DNA from 2 places in the Streptomyces sp. a15 genome. Region 2 is predicted to be linked to the other one. Evidence: predicted binding sites of a transcription regulator. Region 2 holds the regulator's gene; the other holds the start of a gene.
The links. The regulator HrcA, encoded in region 2, represses chaperone genes, less so after heat shock. The targets are predictions, from matches to a motif close to TTNGCACTCNGNNNNNCNGAGTGCNAA.
Positions count from the first base shown of each region.

Region 1: groES (co-chaperone GroES) is a predicted target of HrcA. The motif match lies at 6,177-6,203, and genes of this name have one in related genera.

Region 1 is NZ_JBWLKM010000001.1:613,492-623,048, forward strand. Features, by position in the region: gene AC5P09_RS02795 (hypothetical protein) at 1-3,064, opposite strand, end outside; gene AC5P09_RS02800 (ester cyclase) at 3,160-3,855, shown strand; gene groL (chaperonin GroEL) at 3,966-5,591, opposite strand; gene groES (co-chaperone GroES) at 5,722-6,030, opposite strand; gene AC5P09_RS02815 (polysaccharide deacetylase family protein) at 6,259-7,260, opposite strand; gene AC5P09_RS02820 (polysaccharide deacetylase family protein) at 7,257-8,162, opposite strand; gene AC5P09_RS02825 (THUMP-like domain-containing protein) at 8,253-9,419, shown strand; gene AC5P09_RS02830 (RNA polymerase sigma factor) at 9,420-9,557, opposite strand, start outside.
Region 2 is NZ_JBWLKM010000056.1:11-9,567, forward strand. Features, by position in the region: gene AC5P09_RS36665 (DUF3097 domain-containing protein) at 156-962, opposite strand; gene AC5P09_RS36670 (MBL fold metallo-hydrolase) at 994-1,725, opposite strand; gene hrcA (heat-inducible transcriptional repressor HrcA) at 1,887-2,903, shown strand; gene dnaJ (molecular chaperone DnaJ) at 2,904-4,043, shown strand; gene AC5P09_RS36685 (nitronate monooxygenase) at 4,132-5,250, shown strand; gene AC5P09_RS36690 (16S rRNA (uracil(1498)-N(3))-methyltransferase) at 5,247-5,987, shown strand; gene AC5P09_RS36695 (VOC family protein) at 6,012-6,407, shown strand; gene AC5P09_RS36700 (hypothetical protein) at 6,349-6,747, opposite strand; gene AC5P09_RS36705 (hypothetical protein) at 6,829-7,359, shown strand; gene AC5P09_RS36710 (S41 family peptidase) at 7,444-9,557, shown strand, end outside.

The DNA of each region.
Region 1 (9,557 bases), on a different contig from region 2:
TGTCCGGCGCCGGCTCGTAGTGCGACAACGCCTCCATGAGGGCGTCCATCCCCCGCTCCTGGTCTCCCGCCCGGGCGAAGGCCGCGGCGATCCGGGCCCAGGACCGCACGCGGGAGCTCCGAGCGACGACCTTCTCGGCGAGCGTCACGGCTCTGTCTGTCTCATCGGCGGCCATGGCCGGCCCAACGATGTCGCACCACAGCAGGTCGCGCCCGTCCGGCTGCGCACGGTCCGCCACGGCTTCGGCCCGGTCGAACTCCCCGGCCTCGGCGAGTCTGTCGACGCATGCCAACTGGGCGATGAATCCGGCAGGTCGTGACTCGATACGGCGCATCAGGTTCTCGGCGCGGCCGAACTCCCCCGCCCATGCCAGCGCTTCGGCCGTCATCCCCGCCCAGATCTCCCGGTCGACGTCATCCAGGAAATCCGCACCGGGCCGGGACGACGGAAACAACCGGGCCTCGACGCCGTCCAGCAGTCGGCGTGCGGCGCTGACGTGTCCCGCCTCGGCGAGCATCTTCGCCGCATGGACACCGTCCAGGCCGCCGTGACCCGGGTCCGCGCGCAGTTCGGCCTCCGCCGCGGCCACCAGCTCCGCGACGCGTTCCGTGGATTTGGCGTCCGTCACCGTGGCGATCGCGCCCCGCACCAGGGCGCAGTACCCCGCGGTGAACTTGACGGAAGGGACGAGTTCCCGGGCTCGTGCGAAGTTCCCCGAGCGGGCCAGCGCCTCGACCACCAGGGCCATCGGGTCGTCGTTGATGCCGTCGTGCGTGCCTCCTGATGCTGCGGACTCGGCCCGGTCGTACTCTCCTTCGTCGGTCAGCGCGCGGACGACCTCGCACAACGCGAGCACCCGGAACTGCGGATGCTCCATGCGCCGGGCGAGCTCTTCGGCCCGTCCATGAGCACCTGCCTGCACGAGTCCGGTGACCAGGCCACGGTCCGCCGCCCCCTTGGCGTCCCGATCCTCGATGTCCTCGGCAAGGGCTGCCGCCCCTTCGTGGTCCCCCGACAGCGCGCGGGCGCGAACCACCGCGGCCAGGGCCCGGTCCCGGTCCTCCGGGTCGTGGTGCAGCAGAGCGGCCGTCAGGGCGCGGTCTGTCTCACCGGCCTGCGCGAGCGCCTTGGCCACGTCCGTCAACAGCGGAGCAGGGCGCAGAGCCTGGTCGAGAGCGGCGAGCACGCGGTCGGCCGCCGCCCTGCTTCCGGAGCGTTCGGAGCTCAGCAGGACGCGCGCGACGTGCGCCAGCACCAGGGCCGCCGCTTCCGGTCCCGCGCTCCGGGCCAGGTCCTCGGCCCCCCGCACGTTGTCCGCCTCGGCATGAGCGGCCGCCAGCGCCGCTGTCCCGAGGGCCCGTACGCGAGCATCCGGCTCGTTCGAGCACAGTTCCTCGGCCTGGGCAAAGGCGCCTGAGCGGACTGACGCGCGAACGATGTCCTGCAGGAGCCGCGCCCGGAGGCCGGTGTCGTCGACGGAGGCGATCAGTGTCCCGGCGCGCTCGAGAAAACCGACGTTCGCCCAGCCACGGCTCGTCGCCGCCAGGGCCAGATCCCGCTCGTTCTCCATGTTGTAGGGGCATCGGCCGGCGGTGCTCTCCGCGTCCAGCAGCAGCCGTACCGCGTTCTCGTGCTCCCCGCATGCGACGAACTCAGCCGCCACGTCGACCAGGGCGAGTGCTCTGTCGTCCAGGCTGGGAATGCTGTTCGCGAGGGCTTCCGCCCGAGGAAAGCGTCCCAGAGCGGCCCAGGCCCACGGCAGCGTGCGGTCCAGTGCCGCGTTCCTTGCGTCGAGTTCCTCGCGCCGGACGGCCAGCCGGACGCTGTCCGTCAGGTCAGGCACATCCGCCTCGATGAGGAGGTCCTCGGCGATCCGGATCTCGACGAGTGCCGCGGCGTCGCCACCGGTCACGTCGAGCATCCGGTCGTGTCGAGCGGCGTCCGTCGCGCAGTCGACCACCCGGGCGAGGTTGCGCACCGCGCTCAGCATGCGGAAATACCCCCGCAGCAGATATTCCGGGGTGTTCTCCGGCCATCCCCGCTTCCGCCATGCTTCGGCCCAGTCGTCCAACTGACACCGGTAGCGCTCGAGCTCTGCGGCTCCGAGCATCTCCTGCGACTGGATCTGCAGTTCCTCATGGCCCAGCAGATACACGTCGACCCGCACGCCGAAGGTCCGCCCGGCCCGCGTCCGCAGCACGTCCCGCACCCGGTACGGCACCGCCCCGGTCAGCGCCGCGAGGTCCTCGGCCGTCAGGCCGCCGCCCGCGGCCGTCACCAGGGCCAGCAGGTCGTACTCCAGACCGCCGGCCTCGATCAGCTCCTTCAGTTCGCGTTCCGCCTCGGTGCGGATCGCCTCGGCGTACGGGGAGTGCGGCAGCGTGCGGACGATCCCCGGGTCGCGCAGGGGATGGTCCGCCGGTACGTCACCGGGCAGCGGTGGGTTGAGCCGGCCCGCGACCAGGACCCGCATCCCGGCCCGCGGGTGGGCCGGCAGCAGGCTGGCGATGCTGTGCGCCTCGGGGCCGGTCGTGACGCCCCGGTCCTCGTCCAGGCCGTCGACCAGCAGGACGAGGCGTTCGCCGCGCTGCTCGCATGCGTGAGCCGCCGCGCCGTACAGATACAGGAGATGCGCCTCGCCGGTGGACTCGGTCAGGTGGGCGGGCAGGCTCTCGCCGGCCAGCTCGGCCAGCTGTTCCAGTACGACGTCGACGTACGCGACCACATCGTTCTGCGCGCCCAGCCGCGCCGTCACGAAGAACGGGACGATCCGCACACCCGGTGGCGGATGCAGCGCGAACCACGACATGAGGGCCGTCTTGCCCGCCCATGCCTCGGCGCGCCACCAGGCGTACGCCGGGCCGGAGTCCGCCGTGCAGAAGACGGCGAGGTCGGCCAACTCGCGCTCGCGGCCCAGCAGTTCGGGCGGGGAGATGCGGCGGACCTGCTCCCAGTACGACGAGCGCACGCGCGGGGCCAGCAGGATGCGGTTGTGGTCGCCTGTGACGGCCACCTCGATGTCACCGCCCGCGGCCACCGACCGCTGCTTCCCCCACCAGCGCATGGCGTCATGATGCCAAACGGACAGGAGGCGCCGGGGCGTCACGGTGGGAGAATGGTGCTGTTCGGCCGGGCCCAGGGGGGTCTGGAGGTGGTGTCATGACCTTTGTACAGCTCATCGACTGCAGGACCAGTCGGTTCGACGAGATGAACCGGCTGATGGACAGGTGGGTCGAGCAGACCCGGGGGAAACGGACCGCGACGCACGCGGTGGTCGGGAAGGATCTGTCGGACGCGTCGCACTTCGTCGAGATCGTGGAGTTTCCGTCGTACGAGGAGGCGATGCGGAACTCCAATCTGCCCGAGACCGAGCGGATCTTCCGGGAGCTGGTCGCCCTGTGCGACGGGATGCCGACCTTCACCGATCTGGACGTGGTGCGGGACGAGCAGCTCAACCGTGGGGTGGCGCGGGAGTTCTTCGAGGAGGCAGGGCGGGGCGAGCCGGAGGCCATGTTCGAGCGGTTCACGGACGACTACGTGGATCATGATCCCGCCAATCCGCAGGACCTCGGCTTGCGCGGGGCGCGGGAGGAGTACGCCGGCTGGCGGCGGTCCTTCGACTTGTCGTTCCGGGTGGACGACCAGGTCGCCGAGGGCGACCGGGTGTGCACGCGGTGGACGTGGACCGGGCGGCATACGGGCGAGTTCCTGGGGATCGCGGCCACCGGGCAGGAGGTCACGATGACCGGGACGACCTGGCACCGGTTCCGGGACGGAAGCATCTGCGAGGGATGGTGGCAGTACGACCGGGCCGGGCTGCTGGAGCAGTTGGGGGCAGTCGCTCAGACCCCGTGACCCGCGCATCACGTCCCATGACCGGCGCATCACACCCCGTGACCCGCGAAGGGGAAAGCCCCCGCTCCCTCAGAGGGAGCGGGGGCTTCTTCGTGCGTGCCCTTGGTGCCTCAGTGGGAGTGGCCGTGGCCGTGGCCACCGGCGGCCGGCTCCTCTTCTTCCTTCTTCTCGACGACCAGGGTCTCGGTCGTGAGGAGGAGGGAGGCGATGGAGGCGGCGTTCTCCAGGGCGGAGCGGGTGACCTTGACCGGGTCGATGACGCCGGCCTTGACCAGGTCGCCGTACTCGCCGGTCGCGGCGTTGAAGCCCTGGCCCTTGTCGAGCTCGGCGACCTTGGCGGTGATGACGTAGCCCTCGAGGCCCGCGTTCTCCGCGATCCAGCGCAGCGGCTCGACGACCGCGCGGCGGACGACGGCGACACCGGTGGCCTCGTCGCCGGTCTTGCCGAGGCCGCCCTCCAGCACCTTGGCGGCGTGGACCAGCGCGGAGCCACCACCGGAGACGATGCCCTCCTCGACCGCGGCGCGGGTCGCGGAGATGGCGTCCTCCAGGCGGTGCTTCTTCTCCTTCAGCTCCACCTCGGTGGCGGCGCCGACCTTGATCACGCACACGCCGCCGGCCAGCTTCGCGAGGCGCTCCTGGAGCTTCTCGCGGTCCCAGTCGGAGTCGGTGTTCTCGATCTCGGCCTTGATCTGGTTGACGCGGCCCGTGACGTCCGCCGAGTCGCCGGCGCCGTCGACGACGGTCGTGTCGTCCTTGGTGACCGTGACGCGGCGGGCGGAGCCGAGCACGTCCAGGCCGACCTGGTCGAGCTTGAGGCCGACCTCCTCGGAGATGACCGTGGCGCCGGTGAGGACCGCCAGGTCCTGCAGCATCGCCTTGCGGCGGTCACCGAAGCCGGGGGCCTTGACCGCGACCGCGTTGAAGGTGCCGCGGATCTTGTTCACGACCAGGGTCGACAGGGCCTCGCCCTCGACGTCCTCGGCGATGATCAGCAGCGGCTTGGAGGCACCCGCCTGGATGACCTTCTCGAGCAGCGGCAGCAGATCCTGGATCGAGGAGATCTTGCCCTGGTTGATGAGGATGTACGGGTCGTCGAGGACGGCCTCCATACGCTCCTGGTCGGACACCATGTACGGAGACAGGTAGCCCTTGTCGAAGGCCATGCCCTCGGTGAAGTCCAGCTCCAGACCGAAGGTGTTGGACTCCTCGACGGTGATGACACCGTCCTTGCCGACCTTGTCCATCGCCTCGGCGATGAGCTCGCCGACCTGGCTGTCCTGGGCGGACAGACCGGCGACGGCGGCGATGTCGGACTTCTCGTCGATGGGGCGGGCGGTCGCGAGGAGTTCCTCGGAGATCGCCTTGACCGCGGCGTCGATGCCCTTCTTCAGGGCGGCCGGGGAGGCACCCGCGGCGACGTTCCGCAGGCCCTCGCGGACGAGCGCCTGGGCCAGCACGGTGGCGGTGGTCGTACCGTCACCCGCTACGTCGTTGGTCTTGGTCGCCACCTCCTTCACCAGCTGGACGCCGAGGTTCTCGTACGGGTCGTCGACCTCGACCTCGCGGGCGATGGTGACGCCGTCGTTGGTGATGGTGGGGGCGCCGAACTTCTTGTCGATGACGACGTTGCGGCCCTTGGGGCCGATCGTCACCTTGACCGTGTCGGCGAGCTTGTTGACGCCGCGCTCGAGGGCGCGACGGGCGTCCTCGTCGAACTTCAGGATCTTCGCCATGGGAGCGTGAGCCCTCTCGGAAATCTAGGTGAAATTAGCCGCGCCCCCGGCGCCCGGCTCATGAGTGATCGCGGGGGGCCAGGGGCGCAGCTCAAGCAATGTGCTTCGCGGTGAAGCGAAGCGAGGTGAATTACTTCTCGATGATCGCGAGAACGTCGCGAGCCGAGAGGACGAGGTATTCCTCGCCGTTGTACTTCACTTCGGTGCCGCCGTACTTGCTGTACAGCACGATGTCGCCGGTCTTGACGTCGAGCGGAAGACGCTCGCCGTTCTCGAAGCGGCCCGGGCCCACGGCCAGGACGACGCCCTCCTGGGGCTTCTCCTTGGCAGTGTCCGGGATGACCAGGCCAGAGGCGGTGGTCTGCTCGGCGTCGAGCGGCTGGACCACAATGCGGTCCTCGAGCGGCTTGATGGCAACCTTGGAGCTGGTGGTCGTCACGATCCGACCTCCCCCTTCGGAGATCTCACGGGGTTAACTGTCTGAGGTGGCGACCAGGTCGATCCGTCGTCGCGGGTGCCGGACCTGCCCGTCGCGTAGTTGGCACTCTCCAGGGGGGAGTGCCAGACCCGAGACTATGACTGTGATTAGCACTCGGTCAAGCGGAGTGCCAATGCGGTGCGGCGCGGCGGTGAGGTTTTCAGCTGGCGTTCACGCACGGAGGCCGACCTAGAGGTAGTCCTCCAGCCTCCCCACCGTCAGCCCCCTGCCCTGGATCTCCCGCAGCAGCCGTGTCGTCCGTTCGGCGAGCGTGGCGCCGGTCGGCTCGCGCGAGGGCACCGAGACGATGTCGCCGGGGCGCAGGCGGCTCTCGCCCTCGGTGAAGGTCAGGTCGCCGTTCTCCGCCGAGGCCCGCCACAGGACGACCGCCGAGAGGCCGCAGTCGGCGGCGGCGCGCAGGGTCGTGGTGTCGTACGTGCCGTAGGGCGGGCGGAAGAGGCGGGGGCGGATACCGAAGCGGGAGCGGAGTTTGTCCTGCTGGCCGCAGATCTCGGCGCGCTGGCCGGCATACGGCAGTCCGCGCAGGGCGGGATGGTCGAGCGTGTGGTTCTGGATGCTCGCGCCGACCGACTGGAGGCGCGCGAAGTGGCCGTATCCCGGGCCGACGACGCTGTCCGTGAGGAACATGCTGACCGGAAGCCGCAGTTCACGCACCATGTCGACGAACCGAGGGTCCTTCTCGGCGCCGTCGTCGTAGGTGAGGAAGACGACCCGGTCGCGGGTTCGGACGTGGTGGACGACAGGCGGCAGGCCCGGGCGCGCGGCGGGGGGCCTGGCGGCCGGTTTCGGGGCCGGGGCCAGTGGGGCCGCGAGCCCCCAGCGGCGGTACGGCCGCTCACCCGCGCCTTCCGGACCATACGAGCTCGCGCCGTCCGGACCGTAGGAGTTCGCGCCCTCCGGGCCGTAGGAGCCCCTGCCTTCCGGACCGTACGAACCCGTGTCCTCCGGACCGTAGGAGCCCACGCCTTCGGGAGCGTAGGAGTTCGCGCCCTCCGGAGCGTACGACCCCGCCCCGCTCGGTCCGTACGACCCCGCCCCGCTCGGTCCGTACGTCCCCACGCCCTCGGTCGCCTTCCCGCCCGGCCGTTCGGCGGGATCGACGGACTGGGCCGTGCAGCCGGCGAGGAGGGCCGCCGTGAGGGCTCCGGACGCCAGTGCCCGCCACCTCACAGGTAGTCCTCCAGGCGGGCCACGGCGTACCCCTCCCGCGTGACCTTGTTCAGGAAGCGGCGGATCATGTCGGGCATCGTGCCCTTCCAGTCCTGTCGGCCCCGGAAGTGGCTGAGGACGATGTCGCCGGGGCGGATCTTCCGGTCCCACTCGCGGTACTCCCAGCGGTCGACGAAGACCTCCTCGTTCCACAGGGGCGCGTACTTGATGCCGCAGGACTTGGCGGCGCGCAGGGTGGCCTCGTTGTAGCTGCCGAAGGGCGGGCGGAAGAGGGTGGGGCGCTTGCCGTAGCGCTTCTCGATCACCTTCTGCATGCCGCAGATCTCGCGCTTCTGGCGGGCGTACGACAGCCCGGGCAGGTAGGGGTGACGGAGGGTGTGGTTGTTGAGGACGACCCCGCCGGCCTGCATCTTCTTGAAGTAGCCGTAGTCCCCCTTGACCAGGTAGTCGCTGAGGAAGGCGGTGTACGGGATCTTCAGCTCGCTCATCATCCGCAGGAACGCCGGGTCCTTCTCGGCCCCGTCGTCGATGGTGAGGAACACGATCTTGTGCTTGGTGGGGACGGTGGTGAAGACCGGCGGGAGGCTGTCGTAGCCGTGGCCGTCCACCTCGAAGCCCTTGCGGGTGGTGATCGTCGGCTTGGCGGCAGGGGGGCGCGGGGGTGTGAGCGGGACCTTCTTCAGGCCCCAGCGTTTCGCCGCCGCCACTCTGGCCTGGTGCGCGGCGCGCAGCTCGGCCGCGTGCCCCTCCTTCGCGCCTTGCTGGCCGGCGGCGGGCCCGACGTCGGAGCCGTCACCGCCCTGCGCACAGCCGGAGACGAGGGCAGTCACGGCGAGCACGGCGATGCCGCCCCTCAGCGTCACGCATGACCGACTTTTGTCATTTTGTCCTACTGTTCGCATGGTGCGGGATCCTCGCAGGACGCCCCCGCGAACCCGGGGCGACACCTCCACCGCGGGCAGACCATCCACCGACTGGCCCACAATGAGCCGGTGAACGACCTCGCTCCCCTCCTCACCCCCGAGGGCCGCGCCCTCCTCGACGCGGTGCGCGGCACCGCCCCCGCCGACGAACTCGCCGTCGCCACCCGGCTGCGCCGCGAGCACCCCGCCGACCTGGTGTCGGCGGCGCTCGGACAGGCGCGGCTGCGGCAGCGGGCGGAGGCGAAGTTCGGAGCCGAGGACGCCGGGCGGATGTTCTTCACGCCGAACGGGGTCGAGCAGTCGACCCGGGCGAGCGTGGCGACGTACCGGGCGGAGCGCTTCCGGGCGCTGGGGGTGCGGTCCGTGGCCGATCTGTGCTGCGGGATCGGCGGGGACGCGATCGCGCTCGCGCGGGCCGGAGTCAGGGTGCTCGCCGTCGACCGGGACCCGGCGACCGTGGCGGTGGCGCGGGCGAACGCCGACGTGCTCGGCCTCGCCGACCTCGTCGAGGTGCGGGAGGCGGACGTGACGGAGGTGGACACCGCCGGCTACGACGCCGTGTTCGTCGACCCGGCGAGGCGCGGCGGGCGCGGCCGGATCTTCGACCCCGAGGCGTACTCACCGCCGCTGTCCTGGGCGATCGGGACCGCCCTCAAAGCGCCGCACGCCGCCCTGAAGGTCGCCCCCGGCATCCCGCACGAGGCCGTGCCCGCCGACGCGGAGGCCGAGTGGATCTCGGACGGCGGGGACGTGAAGGAGGCGGTGCTGTGGTTCGGGACCGGTGCGGGCGTCGTACGGGCGACCCTGCTGCCGGGTCCGCGCACGCTCCTCGGCCGGGGCCTGCCGAACCCCCGGGTCCGGTCCGTCGGCCGGTACCTGTACGAGCCCGACGGCGCCGTCATCCGCGCCCATCTGGTCGCCGAGGTCGCCGAGGACCTCGACGGCGGGCTGGTCGACGAGACCATCGCGTACATCACGGCCGACGAGCTGCGGCCGACCCCGTACGCCTCCGCGTACGAGATCACCGATCGGCTCCCCTTCAACGTCAAGAAGTTGAAGGCCCTGCTGCGGGAGCGGGAGGTCGGCATCCTGACCGTGAAGAAGCGGGGGTCGGCGGTGGAGCCGGAGGAGCTGCGCCGCAAGGCCCTCCCCAAGCAGCACGGACGGAACTCGGCGACCGTGTTCCTGACGCGGGTGGCGGGGGCGCCGACCATGCTGCTCGGGCACCCCGCCTGATCAGGACGCCTCGGCCTCGGCCGCCCGCCTCAGCAGCAGCTCCCGTTCCCGCGTGTTGTGCGTCAGCTCCGCCGCCCGTACGAACTCGGCCCGCGCCTCCGCCGTACGGCCCAGCCGCAGCAGCAGATCGCCCCGCAC
Region 2 (9,557 bases):
CCAGACCCCGCTCCTCAAACGCCGGAGGGGCTGATTTTCAGCCCGTCCGGCGTTTGAGGACGAGGCCGTTCAGGCCGAAGCGGGGGTCTGGGGGCGCAGCCCCCAGGGACGGGACGGGTAGGGGCGGCGGGGGCGAAAACCCTTGGCGCGCGGCCTTACTCCGGGGCCGTCACGAAGTCGATCAGTTCCTCCACCCGTCCCAGCAGCTCCGGCTCCAGGTCCCGGTAAGAGCCCACCCGCTTCAGGATCGCCTGCCATACCGCGCCCGTGTTTTCCGGCCAGCCCAGTGCCCGGCACACGCCCGTCTTCCAGTCCTGGCCGTGCGGGACGCGGGGCCAGGCCTCGATTCCGACGGCCGACGGCTTCACGGCTTCCCAGATGTCGATGTACGGGTGGCCGACGACGAGGGCGTGCTCGCTGGTCACCGACGCCGCGATACGGGACTCCTTGCTGCCCGGGACCAAGTGGTCCACCAGGACCCCCAGCCGGGCATCCGGCCCCGGCGCGAAGTCCTCGACGATGGACGGGAGGTCGTCGACGCCCTCCAGGTACTCCACGACCACGCCCTCGATGCGCAGGTCGTCGCCCCACACCTTCTCGACCAGTTCGGCGTCGTGCCGGCCCTCGACGTAGATGCGCCCGGCGCGGGCCACGCGCGCGCGGGCGCCGGGGACGGCGACCGAGCCGGAGGCGGTGCGGTTGGGGCGTACCGGAGCCTGGCCGGTGGGGCGTACGAGGGTCACCACCCGGCCCTCCAGGAGGAAGCCGCGCGGCTCCAGGGGGAACACGCGGTGCTTGCCGAAGCGGTCCTCCAGGGTGACCGTGCCCGCCTCGCAGCGGATCACCGCACCGCAGAAGCCCGTCCCCGGCTCCTCGACCACCAGGCCGGGCTCGGCCGGGACCTCGGGGGCCGGCTTGGGCTTCTTCCACGGCGGGGTCAGGTCCGGAGTGTACTGGCGCATTCGGATGACGATAGGAGGAGCTCGGCGGCGGTCACAGCGACACGCCGAAGCGGGCGGCCAGGGCGTCCCGCTGCGCCCGTACGAACGCCGCGTCCACCACCGCTCCGTGACCGGGCACGTACAGCGCGTCCTCGCCGCCCAGGTCCAGCAGCCGGTCCAGGGCGGCCGGCCAGTGGGACGGTACGGCGTCGGGGCCCGCCTGGGGTTCGCCGGACTCCTCGACGAGGTCGCCGCAGAACACCACCTCCGGCGAGCCGGGGACCAGCACCACGAGGTCGTGGGCCGTGTGGGCCGGGCCCACGTTCGCCAGCAGGACCTGGCGGTCGCCGCCCAGGTCGAGGGTCCACTCGCCGGAGACATGATGGCGGGGCAGGGCCAGGGCGTCGACCGCCTCGTCGGCCAGGCGCGCGTCGAGCCCGTTGCCCACCGCGTCCGCGCGCAGCTCCTCGCGGCCGTGCCGGGCGGTGAACACCGTGTCGATGCCGACCGCGCCGAACACCTTCGCCCCCGTGAACGCCGCCGCCCCGAAGACGTGGTCGAAGTGGGGGTGGGTGAGCGCGAGATGGGTCACACGGTGGCCGGCGAGCTCCTCCGCCTGCGCCCGCAGCCGCACCCCCTCCGCCAGGCTCGACCCGGCGTCGATCAGCAGGGCCGCGCCCGCCCCGACGACCAGCCCCGCCGTGCAGTCCCAGACCGGAAGCCGGCACCGGCCGACCCCGGTGGCCAGCCGCTCCCACCGCAGCTCTTCCCAAGTCACCGTCATACCGCGACGCTAGCGGGGAAGCCTCCTCGGGCACGACCTCGCAGGCCCGGCCTTGCCCCGGGCGTACCCGACAGCCGTACACTGGCCGGGGTGCGTTGGCACTCGGATGTGACGAGTGCCAGGCGGGGCGCCGAGGGGTCGACTTTCTGGAGGTGTGCGCGATGCTGAGTGAACGCAGGCTTCAGGTGCTGCGCGCCATCGTCCAGGACTACGTCGGCACCGAGGAGCCGGTCGGCTCCAAGGCGCTCACCGAGCGGCACAACCTCGGTGTCTCCCCGGCGACCGTGCGTAACGACATGGCGGCCCTGGAGGACGAGGGGTTCATCGCCCAGCCGCACACCAGCGCGGGGCGGATCCCGACCGACAAGGGCTATCGGCTGTTCGTCGACAAGCTGGCCGGCGTCAAGCCGATGACCGGGCCCGAGCGGCGCGCGATCCAGAACTTCCTCGACGGCGCCGTCGATCTCGACGACGTCGTGGCGCGGACCGTACGGCTGCTCGCGCAGCTGACGCGGCAGGTCGCCGTCGTGCAGTACCCGTCGCTCACGCGGTCGACGGTGCGGCACGTCGAGCTGCTGTCGCTGGCCCCCGCGCGCGTGATGCTCGTCCTGATCACGGACACGGGGCGGGTCGAGCAGCGGATGGTCGACTGCCCGGCGCCGTTCGGTGAGGCGTCGCTGGCCGATCTGCGGGCGCGGCTCAACAGCCGGATCGCCGGTCGCCGCTTCGCCGATGTGCCGCAGCTGGTGGAGGACCTGCCAGAGGGCTTCGACACCGAGGACCGCGGCACCGTCTCGACGGTGCTCTCCACTCTGCTGGAGACGCTCGTCGAGGAGAACGAGGAGCGGCTGATGATCGGCGGCACCGCCAATCTCACCCGCTTCGGACATGACTTTCCCCTCACCATCCGGCCCGTTCTGGAAGCCTTGGAGGAGCAGGTCGTGCTTCTCAAGCTCCTTGGCGAGGCGGGGGATTCGGGCATGACCGTACGCATCGGTCACGAGAACGCCTACGAGGGACTCAACTCCACTTCGGTGGTGTCGGTCGGCTACGGTTCGGGCGGCGAGGCAGTCGCCAAGCTCGGCGTGGTCGGACCGACCCGCATGGATTACCCGGGAACGATGGGAGCGGTACGCGCAGTGGCACGGTACGTCGGACAGATCCTGGCGGAGTCGTAAGTGGCCACGGACTACTACGCCGTTCTCGGCGTGCGCCGCGACGCGTCGCAGGAAGAGATCAAGAAGGCCTTCCGGCGGCTCGCACGCGAGCTGCATCCGGACGTCAACCCCGATCCGAAGACCCAAGAGCGGTTCAAGGAGATCAACGCCGCCTACGAGGTGCTGTCGGACCCGCAGAAGAAGCAGGTCTACGACCTCGGCGGCGACCCGCTCTCGCAGGCCGGCGGCGCCGGTGGCGCGGGCGGCTTCGGTGCGGGCGGCTTCGGCAACTTCTCGGACATCATGGACGCCTTCTTCGGTACGGCGTCCCAGCGGGGTCCGCGCTCGCGCACCCGGCGCGGCCAGGACGCGATGATCCGGCTGGAGGTCGAGCTCGACGAGGCGGCCTTCGGCACCACCAAGGACATCCAGGTCGACACGGCGATCGTCTGCACCACCTGCAGTGGTGAGGGCGCGGCGCCGGGGACCTCCGCGCAGACGTGTGACATGTGCCGCGGCCGCGGTGAGGTGTCGCAGGTGACGCGGTCCTTCCTGGGCCAGGTCATGACCTCGCGCCCCTGCCCGCAGTGCCAGGGCTTCGGCACGGTGGTCCCGACGCCGTGCCCGGAGTGCGCGGGCGACGGGCGGGTACGGTCCCGCCGGACCCTCACCGTCAAGATCCCCGCCGGTGTCGACAACGGCACCCGGATCCAGCTCGCCGGCGAGGGCGAGGTCGGGCCCGGTGGCGGTCCCGCCGGTGACCTGTACGTGGAGATCCACGAGCTGCCGCACTCGCAGTTCCAGCGGCGCGGCGACGATCTGCACTGCACGGTCACGCTGCCGATGACCGCGGCGTCCCTGGGCACCAAGGTCCCGCTGGAGACCCTCGACGGCCTGGAGGAGGTCGACATCCGCCCGGGCACCCAGTCCGGCCAGTCGATCCCGCTGCACGGCCGCGGCGTCACACACCTGCGCGGCGGCGGGCGCGGCGACCTCATCGTCCACGTCGAGGTCCAGACCCCGAACAAGCTGGACCCCGAGCAGGAGCGGCTGCTGCGCGAGCTGGCCAAGCTGCGGGGCGAGGAGCGGCCTCTGGGGCAGTTCCAGCCGGGGCAGCAGGGATTGTTCTCGCGGTTGAAGGATGCGTTCAACGGTCGCTGACGGGGCCGAGTTCTCGCCGGTGCCGTTGGCCTATGCCAGGCGGAAGGTTCGATTCGGACTTGTTCGGAGGACGTGACAACATGCCGTCATGTCCTCCGCACTGACCGATCTCTTCCCTTATCCGATCGTGCAGGCCCCCATGGCGGGCGGCGTCTCCGTGCCGACGCTCGCCGCGGCCGTGTCCGAGGCCGGCGGGCTGGGGTTCCTCGCCGCCGGGTACAAGACGGCCGACGGCCTGTATCAGGAGATCAAGCAGCTGCGGAGCCTCACGGCCCGCCCCTTCGGCGCGAACCTCTTCATGCCGCAGCCGGAGTACCCCGGTGCAAGCACCGGCTCCACCGGAGCGGCTGTCGCCGCACCCCCTACTGCGGCCGCCGTCGACGTGTACGCCCACCAGCTGGCCGGCGAGGCCGCCTGGTACGAGACGGAGCTCGGCGACCCGGAGAGCGGCCGCGACGACGGCTACGAGGCCAAGCTCGCGGTGCTGCTCGACAACCCGGTGCCGGTGGTGTCGTTCCACTTCGGTGTGCCGAGCCCGGACGTCCTGGACTCGCTGCGCCGGGCCGGCACCTTCACCCTGGTCACCGCGACCACCGCGGAGGAGGCCCTCGCCGTGGAGCGGGCGGGTGCCGACGCGGTGATCGCGCAGGGCGTGGAGGCGGGCGGCCACCAGGGCACGCACCGTGACATCCCGGAGACCGACGGCGCCGGCATAGGCCTCCTCTCGCTGATCGCGCAGGTCCGCGAGACCGTGACCATCCCGATCGTCGCAGCCGGCGGCATCATGCGCGGCAGCCAGATCGCCGCCGTGCTCGCCGCCGGCGCGAGCGCGGCCCAGCTCGGCACGGCGTTCCTCGCCACGCCCGAGTCCGGTGCGAGCGCCGTGCACAAGCAGGCACTGACCAACCCCCTTTACGTGCGTACCGAGTTGACCCGTGCCTTCTCCGGCCGCCCGGCCCGCGGACTGGTCAACCGCTTCCTGCGCGAGCACGGCCCGTACGCCCCCGCGGCCTACCCGGAGATCCACCACCTGACCTCGCCGCTGCGCAAGGCGGCCGCCAAGGCGGGCGACGCGCAGGGCATGGCGCTGTGGGCGGGGCAGGGGTACCGGATGGCCCGCGAACTGCCCGCCGGGCAGCTGGTGGAGGTGCTGGCGGCCGAACTCGGCGCCGCCGGGACAGCGTTGTCGCGCGGCGGGGCGCTGTGACGGCGCCGGTGTTCGTCGTCGAGCACTTCGACACCGACGACGCCGGGCGGTACGTCCTCGACGGCCCCGAAGGGCGCCACGCCGTCTCCGTGAAGCGGCTGCGGCCCGGGGAGAGGGTCGTCCTCACGGACGGTGCCGGGCGCCGGGCCGAGTGCGAGGTGGTCGGCACCGAGGGCAAGGACCGGCTGATCGTCCACATGGCCGACGTGTCCGAGGAACCTCCCCCGTCCCCCCGTATCACCGTCGTCCAGGCTCTTCCCAAGGGTGACCGGGGTGAGTTGGCCGTCGAGACGATGACCGAGACCGGCGTCGACGCGATCGTGCCCTGGGCGGCCTCCCGTTGCATCACGCAGTGGAAGGGCGACCGCGGTCTGAAGGCGCTCGGCAAGTGGCGGGCCACCGCCCGCGAGGCCGGCAAGCAGTCCCGCCGGGTCCGCTTCCCCGAGGTCGCGGACGCAGCGACGAGCAAACAGGTTGCGGCACTTCTCGCCAAAGCCGACTTCGCCGCCGTCCTGCACGAGAGCGGCACGGAGACCCTGGCCACCGCCGAACTGCCCGCCGAGGGCGAGATCGTGCTCGTCGTCGGCCCCGAAGGCGGCGTCTCCCCCGAGGAGTTGGCGCTCTTCGAGGAGGCGGGCGCGAAGGCCTACCGGCTCGGACCCACCGTGCTGCGCACGTCGACCGCCGGGACCGCCGCGACCGCCCTGCTCCTCGGCCGCTCCGGCCGCTGGTCCTGACCCCTGCCCTCGGGAGAACGGTTCATGGAACTCGCCCAGGTACGCCTGCTCGTCGGCGACTTCGCCGCCTGCTACCGCTTCTACGCGGAGGTCCTCGGCCTGAAGCCCCAGTCGGGGGCGGCCGAGGGGCCGTACGAGAAGTTCAGCCCGGCCGTCGGCTCCGCGGGAATCGCCCTCCAGGACCGGGACATGATGTCCGCGGTCCTCGGCGACGAGCTGGGCGACGGGGCCACCGGCCACCGCTCCCTGGTGGTGCTGCGCGTCGACGACCTGGACGCCTACTGCGCGCAGGTCACCGCCCGCGGGGCGACCCTCCTCTACGGACCGGCCGCGATGACCGACCGGATGCGGGTCGCGCACCTCAAGGACCCGGAGGGCAACCTGGTGGAGCTTCAGGAGTGGCTGCTGCTGCGCGGCTGACGGCCACGGCCGGCAGCAGGTCCCAGCCGTCCAACTCGCCGCCGCCGGACAGCAGTCCGCGCCTCGACGCCTCGTCGACCAGGGCGCGTACGACGCCGGGTTCGTTCAGGTTGGCGTAGTGGCCGTGGGCGTCGCTCACGCCGCCCGAGTGGCCGGGGTAGCCGCCGCCTGCGTCGCGTCCCTCGCCGGACCGGAAGACGATCCGGGTGCGGATGCCGTCGCGGTTCAGGCTGAGGGTCTCGCGGCAGGGCTCGCCGTCGCCGTGCCAGTGGCGGACGGTCCACAGGTAGACGGTCCGCTCGTCCACGACGAGCCTTCGCGGGCTGTGTTGCTTGCGCATCCGTCCACGGTAGAGGTGGGGCGCGCGGGGTGGCCATATGCGCTCTACCGCGACGGCCGGGGCGGTGGCAGGCTGCCGCGCATGGGGGCGTTGAGGAGGATTCGGCGTCGGTCGCGCGGGCGGCGGGTGGCGGCTGCGGTGGTGCTGGGCGGGCTCGCCGTGGGCGGGACGGTCGCCTGCGATCCGAGCGGACTGAACTCCGCGACCGTGGCGTACACGACCGACCAGACCGTGACGGACGAGCTGGAGCGGCAGAACGCGGATGTGCGCTGGCTCAACTGCACGGCTTCGTACGGCGACAGCGGCTCGACGCCCACGGCCACCGAGAACGCCGTCGCCGAGGTCGACTGCGAGGGCGAGACCGACGACGGCAAGGACATCACCGTCACCGGCAAGGTCACCCGCGCGGTCAGCGGCGCGTGTGTACGCGGGGACCTCACCGCGAAGATCGACGGCAAGGAGTGGTTCCACGTGGAGGGGCTGGGGAACTGCAACGCGCGGACCACCCCGCCCGTCAACAACCCGGACCAGCCGGGGCCGACGGTCACGGTGACCGTCACCAAGACCGTCTACTGCCAGAAGGCGCCGCAGTGCTGGCCGGACGGCAAGTGAGCCGCGGTCGAGGCGGTCGGGCGCGTGATCCAAACCTGGTTCAAACCCCTGTCCCCGGTCGCCGGGCGTGCATAGGGTGATCGGGTGACACAGTCAGCGACCGCCGCAACCTCAGCGTATTTCCGGTTCCCCCACCTGCACGGCGAGTTGGTCGCCTTCACCGCCGAGGACGACGTGTGGCTCGCCCCGCTCGACGGCGGCCGGGCCTGGCGGGTCAGTGCCGACAACGTGCCGGTCACCCACCCCCGTATCTCGCCCGACGGCACCACCGTCGCCTGGACCTCCACCCGCGACGGCGCCCCCGAGGTGCACATCGCCCCGGTCGACGGCGGACCGTCCAAACGCCTGACCCACTGGGGCAGTTCCCGCACCCAGGTGCGCGGCTGGACCGCGGACGGCGAGGTCCTCGCGCTCAGCACCTACGGCCAGGCCAGCCTCCGCCGCAGCTGGGCCCGCGCGATCCCGCTCGACGGCGGCCCGGCCACGACCCTGCCGTACGGACCCGTCGGCGATGTCGCCCACGGAGGTCCCGGCACGGTCCTGCTGTCCGCGCCGATGGGACGCGAGGCGGCCTGGTGGAAGCGGTACCGCGGCGGTACGGCGGGCAAGCTGTGGATCGACAGGGACGTCCGCGACGGGGAGGGTGCCGGGGAGTTCGTACGGCTGCACGAAGACCTGGACGGGAACATCGAGTACCCCGTGTGGACGGGGGACCGGATCGCCTTCCTGTCCGACCACGAGGGCACGGGCGCGCTGTACTCCTCCCTCGCCGACGGCTCCGACCTGCGGCGGCACACCCCACTCGACGGCTACTACGCCCGGCACGCGGCCGGGGACGGCACCCGGGTCGTGTACTCCTGCGCCGGTGAACTGTGGATCCTCGACGACCTCGACGGCGCCGAGCCCCGCCGCCTCGACGTGCGGCTCGGCGGGCAGCACACCGACCGGCAGCCGTTCACGGTGAACGCCACTCGCTGGTTCGGGTCGGCCGCCCCCGACCACACCGCGCGCGGCAGCGCGGTCGCCGTGCGCGGCGCCGTGCACTGGGTCACCCACCGCGCCGGACCGGCCCGCGCACTCTCCGCCGAACCCGGCGTACGGGCCCGGCTGCCGCGCACCTTCCGCGCCGAGGGCGAGGAATGGGTGGTGTGGGTGACGGACGCCGAGGGCGACGACGCCCTGGAGTTCGCGCCCGCCACCGGCCACGCGCCCGGTGCCACTCCGCGTCGCCTCGCCGCCGGGCAGCTGGGCCGCGTCCTCGGGCTGGCCATGGCACCCGACGGCAGCCGCGCCGCGGTCGCCGCGCACGACGGACGCGTCCTGCTCGTCGAACGCGAGACCGGCGAGGTCCGCGAGGTCGACCGCAGCGAGGAGGGCGACGTCTCCGGGCTGGTCTTCTCGCCCGACTCGGCCTGGCTCGCGTGGTCGCACCCCGGTCCCGGCCCGCTGCGCCAGCTGCGGCTCGCCAACACCACCGACCTGTCGGTCACCGAGGCGACCCCGCTGCGGTTCCGGGACTACGCCCCGGCCTTCACCCTCGACGGCAAGCACCTCGCCTTCCTGTCCAACCGCTCCTTCGACCCGGTCTACGACGAGCACGTCTTCGACCTGGCCTTCGTGGTCGGCGACCGCCCGCACCTGATCACGCTGGCCGCGACCACGCCCTCGCCGTTCGGCCCGCAGCGGCACGGCCGCCCCTTCGAGGCCCCCGACAAGGACGAGACGCCCGACAGCGAGGGCACCCCGGCCACCCGCATCGACCTCGAAGGCCTCGCCGACCGGATCGTGCCCTTCCCGGTCGAGGCGGCCCGCTACTCCAACCTGCGCGCGGCGAAGGACGGCGTGCTGTGGCTGCGGCACCCGGTGCGCGGGGTCCTCGGCTCCTCCCGGGCCACCCCGGACGACCCGGACCCGCACACCGAGCTGGAGCGCTACGACCTCGCCCAGCAGCGCATCGAGCACCTCGCCGTCGACGCCGACCACTTCGCCGTCAGCGGCGACGGCAAGCGGGTCCTGCTGTGGACCGACGGCCGGCTCAAGGTCGTCCCCAGCGACCGGCGGGCCTCGAACGACGACGACAGCGACACGAACATCACCGTCGACCTCACCCGCGTACGGCAGAGAGTCGACCCGGCGGCCGAGTGGCGGCAGATGTACGAGGAGACGGGCCGCGTCATGCGGGACCACTTCTGGCGCCC